Regions from separate parts of the Synechococcus sp. WH 8101 genome, predicted to be linked through region 1. Evidence: predicted binding sites of a transcription regulator. Region 1 holds the regulator's gene; the other holds the start of a gene.
What was found. Region 1 encodes NtcA, which controls nitrogen genes in cyanobacteria. Its sites were predicted from a motif close to GTANCNNNNGNTAC; they were not measured.
Positions count from the first base shown of each region.

Region 2: a site for NtcA is predicted at 1,565-1,578, ahead of SynWH8101_RS06330 (DUF4278 domain-containing protein). Genes of this name have one in related genera too.

Region 1 covers NZ_CP035914.1:374,480-377,941, reverse strand. The annotation lists gene SynWH8101_RS01720 (cob(I)yrinic acid a,c-diamide adenosyltransferase) at 1-507, opposite strand, end outside; gene rph (ribonuclease PH) at 669-1,409, shown strand; gene ntcA (global nitrogen regulator NtcA) at 1,488-2,231, shown strand; gene SynWH8101_RS01705 (DUF3084 domain-containing protein) at 2,295-3,462, shown strand, end outside.
Region 2 covers NZ_CP035914.1:1,207,937-1,211,398, forward strand. The annotation lists gene SynWH8101_RS06320 (fatty acid desaturase) at 1-376, opposite strand, end outside; gene SynWH8101_RS06325 (orange carotenoid-binding protein) at 366-1,337, opposite strand; gene SynWH8101_RS06330 (DUF4278 domain-containing protein) at 1,665-1,832, shown strand; gene SynWH8101_RS14520 (hypothetical protein) at 2,076-2,207, shown strand; gene SynWH8101_RS06335 (hypothetical protein) at 2,250-2,420, opposite strand; gene SynWH8101_RS06340 (hypothetical protein) at 2,674-2,895, opposite strand; gene SynWH8101_RS06345 (hypothetical protein) at 3,086-3,244, opposite strand; gene SynWH8101_RS06350 (cyclic nucleotide-binding domain-containing protein) at 3,334-3,462, opposite strand, start outside.

The sequences.
Region 1 (3,462 bases):
CTGCAGCGCAGCCTGAACCTCCTCCTCCTTCAGGTAGCCCAGTGCAATCGCCAGACCCAGCTCATCGAGCACGAGCTGATCCAACTCGCCTGCCAGCAGGCTGTCACGACACACCTGCCAGAGCGCTTCCACCGCCTCCTTCACCGCAGGCGGCTGGCTCTCAGCCGGCTCACCCAGGCAACCAGCCACGGCTGGACGCAACCAATCCAGCCGTCCGCAGAGACTGAGGCGACGCTCCGGCCCCTGGTCGACGCCTCCCTTGAGGAACTGCACCACCATCACCCGGCTGCCAAGACCGGCGGTGCGCAGCGCCTGGCTGAACACTGTGGAAAAGCTGCCGCGATAGGGGGCCGTATGCACCTGGAGCTGGCCCTCCGGTGCCACCAGATGCAGGGGTGGCCGCGGCGGCACAGGGGGCAACGGCCGCAGGCCAGCACGCTCCAAAGCACGGCGCTCGGCGCTGCGCGGGTCCAGGGGGCGATGGCTGGAACTGAGGCTGGCGGTCATGGCGTTCACACGGCCGCACCCGGCCTGCAGGGTTCGAATCTAGCGCCGGAAGCGGGGCACACAAGCCGACTGACACCATCCATGGTGTGCGCCCCTGGTCATGGTGTGCGCCTGTGGCAACGGTCGAGCTGTCAGGCTCAGCTGCATGCCGCCGAGCCTCGATGTCTAACCAGGTCTCCATACGGAGCGATGGCCGCTCGCCCAACGACCTGAGGCCTGTCGCGATCGAGTGGGATCCGATGGGCTTTGCTCTCAGCTCCGTGCTGATGCGCAGCGGGCGCACGGCTGTGCTCTGCAGCATTTCCCATGAAGCCGGCGTCCCCCGCTGGCGCATGGGCAGCGGCAAAGGCTGGCTCAGTGCCGAGTACCGCCTGTTGCCCGGGTCAACGCCCGAGCGGCAGAAGCGGGAATTGCTGAAACTCTCCGGCCGCACCCAGGAGATCCAACGGCTGATCGGTCGCAGCCTCAGATCCTGCCTCGACATGGAGACACTGGGAGAGAACACCCTACTGGTGGACTGCGATGTGATCCAGGCCGATGCCGGCACCCGCACAGCCGCGATCACCGGCGCCTGGGTGGCGCTGCAACGGGCTTGCGAGCGCCTGGTGGAACGAGGCGACATCAAGTGCAACCCTGTGCGCGATCAGGTGGCCGCCGTCTCGGTGGGGCTGATCAGTGGAGAGGCGCTGCTGGATCTCAACTACAGCGAAGACAGCCAGGCCGATGTGGATCTGAATGTGGTGATGGATGGCAGCGGTCGCCTGCTGGAACTGCAGGGCACCGCTGAAGGTGCCCCCTTCAGCCGCAGCGAACTGACGCGCCTGCTCGACCTGGCCGAACCAGGCCTCACGGACTTGATGGCGGCGCAGCAGCGGGCCCTGGCACCGGAGTCGCGCCCCTGAGCAACGCCGGATTTCGTGTGGGTTGCTACAAGGTGGAGCCAGGGCCATCCGTAGCGTCCAGCCATCCGCATTGCCGCCATGGTCGGAGCCACCCGCGGCTTCAGCCGTTACTCACCCCAGCCCGCTCCAGCCTCCAGCGGCGGCGGCACCACCCTGGCGAACACGGCCACGGCCCATACCCCCACCCTCTTGGAGGTGATCCGCGATCTGGAGGGTGCCAGCACTGAGCTGGTGGAACGGGGCAAAACCATCTTCTTCCCCGGTGATCCTGCCGAGCGGGTGTATCTGATCCGGCGTGGCGCCGTCAGGCTGTCCCGGGTCTATGAATCGGGGGAGGAGATCACCGTGGCGCTGCTGCGGGAAAACAGCCTCTTCGGAGTGCTGTCGCTGCTCACCGGCCATCGCTCCGATCGCTTCTATCACGCTGTCGCCTTCACCCGCGTCGAGATGGTCACAGCCCCCGCCGCTTCCGTGCGCCAGGCAATCGAAGCCGATACCGGCGTGGGGCTGTTGCTGTTGCAAGGGCTCTCAAGCCGCATCCTGCAGACCGAAACGATGATCGAAACGCTCACCCACCGCGACATGTCGTCGCGACTGGTGAGTTTTCTGCTCGTGCTCTGCCGCGATTTCGGCATCCCCGGCACCCAGGGCATCACCATCGACTTGCGGCTCTCCCATCAATCGATCGCCGAAGCAATCGGATCCACCCGCGTCACCATCACCCGACTGCTCGGGGATCTGCGCAATGCGGGGCTGGTGGAAATCGATCGCAAGAAGATCACCGTGCTCGACCCAATCGCCCTCGCCAAACGTTTCAGCTGAGCCTTCCGCGGGGGACAATGGCTTCCGGACGGCCCGTCGTCGCCCTTCACCGCCCTTGGATTCGTGACCGGCTGGCTGTTGATCCTGATGCTGCTCGTGCTCGGTGGCGTGCTCGCCACCCTGGGCGATCGGCTCGGCTCCAAGGTGGGCAAAGCCCGGCTGAGCCTGATGGGGTTGCGGCCGCGCCGCACCGCCGTGCTGATCACCGTGCTCACGGGCAGCCTGATTTCAGCATTGTCGCTCGGTCTGCTGCTGCTGGTGAGTCGGCAGCTGCGGGTGGGGCTGTTTGAACTGAATGCCCTGCAGACCAAGCTCAACGACAGCCGCAATGCCCTGAAGGCGAGTCGGCAGGCCCAGAAGAAAGCGAGCCGTGAACTGCTTCAGGCCCAGGCCGAACGCTCCCGTGCGAGCAAGGATCTGGCCGATGCCAAAGCCAAGGCCGAAACCCTCCGCCAGGCGCTGGTGCCTCTGCAGCAACAACGCCAGCAACTGGAGGCGGAACGGGCTCGACTCAGCCGCGACGTGAAAGCGCGCGATGCCGAGATCCGACGCACGGAAGCCGAGCTGGCCCAGGTGCGCGATCGCATCCGCAGCGGCGAGGCGGAACTGCGCCAACTGGAGAAGAACGTGTTGGCCCTGCGGCGGGGCAGCGTGGTGCTCAGCAGCGGCGAACCTCTGGCCACGGCCACCCTGCGGCTCGACAATCCCGGGCAAGCCAAGCAGGTGATCGACCAGATGCTGCGTGAGGCCAACCTGCAGGCCTACCAGCGCGTGTTGCCGGGTGAGAAGGCCGATCGGCAGATTCTGCTGGTGCCGCGCAACGACATCGAACGGCTCGAACAGGTGATTCGCCAACCGGGCACCTGGGTGGTGAATATCCGCTCCGCTGCCAATGTGCTGCTCGGCGAAAAAGTGGTCTATGCCATTCCTGAAGTGCGTCCGAACACCCAGGTGGTGAACACGGGCGATGTGCTGGCGCGCACCACGCTCGAACGCAACGAGACCAACAACGAAGCAGTGCGCAACCGCTTGAACTTGCTCCTGGCCTCCGCCCTTGCTGAAGCCCAACGGCGGGGGTCCCTCAGCCAGGGACTCCAGTTCGACGCCAACCGCCTCAACAGCCTCGGGCAGCAGCTGCTGGAGCGAGCTCCCTCCCGTATCGAGCTGGAGGTGGTGACCCTGCGCAGCAGTGACACCGCCGATCCCGTGGCTGTGGAGCTGCGGGCCGTGG
Region 2 (3,462 bases), 830 kb from region 1:
TGATGTTGGTGTCGTTGTCCCTGTCTGGAGAGAAATCGGGATCGTTCTCTGTTTCCGGAAATTGGTGATGAAGGTTGTGATTACGCTCACACAAATCAAAATCAAGACCGGCGTAAAGAAACAGCATGAGGCTTCCGATCCATCGATTGGCCTCAGGCTTTCCAGCTAGCAGGCTGTTGTGCATCGAATCGTGCGCAACAATGAACAGACCCGTATGCAAAAAGGCCTTAATTGCTACAAGGACAGCAATTAGAATCGGGTGACAAGATCCCAAGTCAAGCTCGAGACCTACGGCAAGTGACCAAATCCAAGCGCCTAAAATGATGGCCGCAATGCTAAGCCCTTTGTAATTATCGACTAACGATTCACTTGCCACTCAGCTTATCTGCGCCTAGCTTGAGAAGCTCATCTGGAGATGCCAAAAGATCAATCGCGACGAAATAAATTTTATTGTTTTCGTCGAGCAGAAAACGCCAGGCAACATTCATGCCGACTTCACGGCCAAACCAGGGTGTCTCGACTTTTCCAGTCACTTTAATTTGATTGAAGCCTCCCTCTGTAGGCTCACCAAAGCCGCCGCGAGGAATCAATTTGAGGTTTTGGCAATCCCGCCTGAAAAATTTCAGAATAGCATCACGACCGATAATTGGTCTTTGGAATGGTGGTTGCAGGGCGCCATCTTCAAGAAAAAGCTCAATAAGTTGATCAAAATCATTTGCATTGAGCAGTTGCATGTAGCTCAAAACCGTTTGGTTGAACACCCCGGGAATCGTAATGATTTCACGTTCGTCTGCAGGTGTTGGAATGACAATCGGTTCAGAAACGATTTTGTCGTCATCGATATTTGGATCGAAACCCATGTCGACAACGAAATTGCGCAGCAATGTAATCTGCTGGCCTTGTTCAACTTTTTTGACAGCTTCCAATACGGAGGAAGCGTTAGCGGAGAGTTTGTATCCTTGGGGAATAGGGGCAACTTTTCCTTGTCGCATGAGCTCGCCGAGCTCATACCAGAATCCGAGTTTCACATTGACTGACCAATAGGCATAGCGGTTTGAAATCGGGCTGTTGATCTTGGAGGCAAGATCACACATGGCTTTTGTTTGTTCGTCAAAAGTCATCGCCTCGATCTCGTCGAGCGTTGGTTTCGCCAGTGCCATCCTTGCGGCTCCAGGTGCCGCCACCGTGATAGTTCGGCCCATTTCCAGATAGGCAAACCAGATGAGAGCGAGTTGATCTTCTGCGCTGAGGAGCTTGTATCGGGCTGTGATGGCGGGAACCGCGTCAGCCGTTCGCGTCTCAGGAAAAATTTGCCGTGCTTTTTCAAGCGTGAACATATGGAGCCGCCAACTGGTTGAACTGTAACACTTTATTTCTTGCTCTGGCCTGTTTGGGCGTTTTTGCCACGGCATCCATGCTGCATTTGTTAAGCGTTGCGCCGCAGGCGTTCTTGAATTCTTCCTTCGCTCGCAGCGCTTTTGTTGCGAGTGCAGTTCGATCCAGCCCCTGGCTTTGGTAACGGCGCGAACGCCACGGTGGTTGACGCCGGGTCTAAGAAGGGGATGTAGCAACAGCTACCAAGCGTTCACTCCACCACTTGCGTGGAGCGCAGTTCGATCCAGGCCAAGGAACGGGGACCTGGACTTGCTCCGAGGAACTGAATCATGACCCTGACCTATCGCGGCCAGACCGTCCAGCAGCGCCACGCTGCCGTGACGATGACCAAGCCTGCCCTGACCTACCGGGGCCAGGCCGTGGCCGAACGCAAAGGCGCAGCAACAACGGCAGTTCACCCTGCCCTGACCTACCGCGGCACGACCTACCGCAAGTGAGCGGCGCTCAGGCGCGTTGCCGCCTGAGTCAACTGCTGAGCCCCGCCTGGAGCGGGGCTTTTTTGATGGCAACGGCTGATTGCAGTGCACCAACGCACCAATGCACTGAGGTGCTGAGCAAGACAAGATGCAAGTGGGAGCGATGCCGATTCGCCGTTTTGCAAGCGACACCAGCGGAGAATCAATTGGTTAGTTTCTCTGGCGTCAAATGCCAACGACGTCATGAAGTTAGATCCGAACCAATTGCCCCGCCGCGTTGAGATTGACGTGCCTGAGCGGGTCATGGAGTGGGTGCGCCAGAAAGCTGCGGAGACGGGCCGCGATCCAGATGAGCTGCTGCTGGAGCTTCTGGATCGGGGACTGCAGCAGGAATAGAACTGAGAGGCCCACAGGGCCTCGGTCGATTGACGGATGTCTTCAGCCAAAGGCCGCGCGTTCGAGCATGTAGGCGGCAAGGTTGCTCATGGAGCGTCCCTCCTGGGTGCTGCGCTTGGCGATCTGTTCGTAGACGTGCAAAGGAATGGTGATGGTGATCCTCTGGGGAGCCCGAGCGATCAACAGGGGAGCGACGAAGTGAGACCTTGCCACTGAAGGGAAAGAAATTGGGCTTGGCGACACTGAAGGCCAGCCACCCCCTTGGTCAATATCATGAAGAAACTCTTAAAATATGCATAAAGCGCATGATTGCGTTGGTTGCTGTGTTGCTGCAGTCGATGTGGAGATCTACTAGTTCGATGCGAACGTTTGATCTTCTGCAGAGTGCAGCAGATTTTCTGCAGTAGCAGAAAAGGAAAACCCAGCCACCTGCGCATTGGCAGCCAGCCGGGTGAGGCCCTGCGGCTCAGAGCACCGAGATGGTGACGCCGAGTGTGCCCTGCAGCTTGCGGGCGATGGCATGGGCTCGCTCAGCTGGAATCAGGCGCTTTGTTTTGACGGGTTTGCCGCGCTTGCCGAGCCACTGCAGCTCATAGGGGCTGGTGCCGCCTTTGGGGACACCTGGCGCGTAGCGATGAATGCAGAGGAAACGGATCGGACAGGAGAGAGGTTGAACAGCGCAGGCCATGGAGCGGAAGTGCGAGGGACCCCACCGGTGAGGCACGGCCGCGCAACCCTCAGGCAAGGACACCCCGCAGGGGTGCATGGCTCGATCCTTGCCGGGTGAGTAGGCCCGTGGCTGGATGGGGTAAGACCTCGCGCTGCTTTGTGGGTGGCAGTGTTCAGCCAGACGCGGTTGGCTGGTCGGACCCGTGAATTCAGAAGTGGGTTCGCTGGGCCTCGGCGCTGTTGCCCCAGAGCTTGCGTTTGGCGGCCTCGGCATCGGCGATGAACAGCCGTGCTTCTGCGCGGTTGGTGCAGGTGCGTGCCCGTTCTTCCAGTTGCATCAACTGCACCAGTTGCTGGGTTGTGGTCATGACCACCTCCTGGCGTTCCTGCATCAAGGTTAACCCTGGGTTAACCCATTGGTGCACGTTGGCGCGGAGGCTGATTGGGATGGAGCTGATCAGGCGGCGTTGTGCTCCTTTTCGGTGCCATGGAAGGGGAAGGGAGCCGGTGCAATGGCGCTCTGCCGGCGCTGGGCGCGGAGACGGCCGTATTGCTGTTGCAGCAGCTCAATCACCAGCGTCGGGTG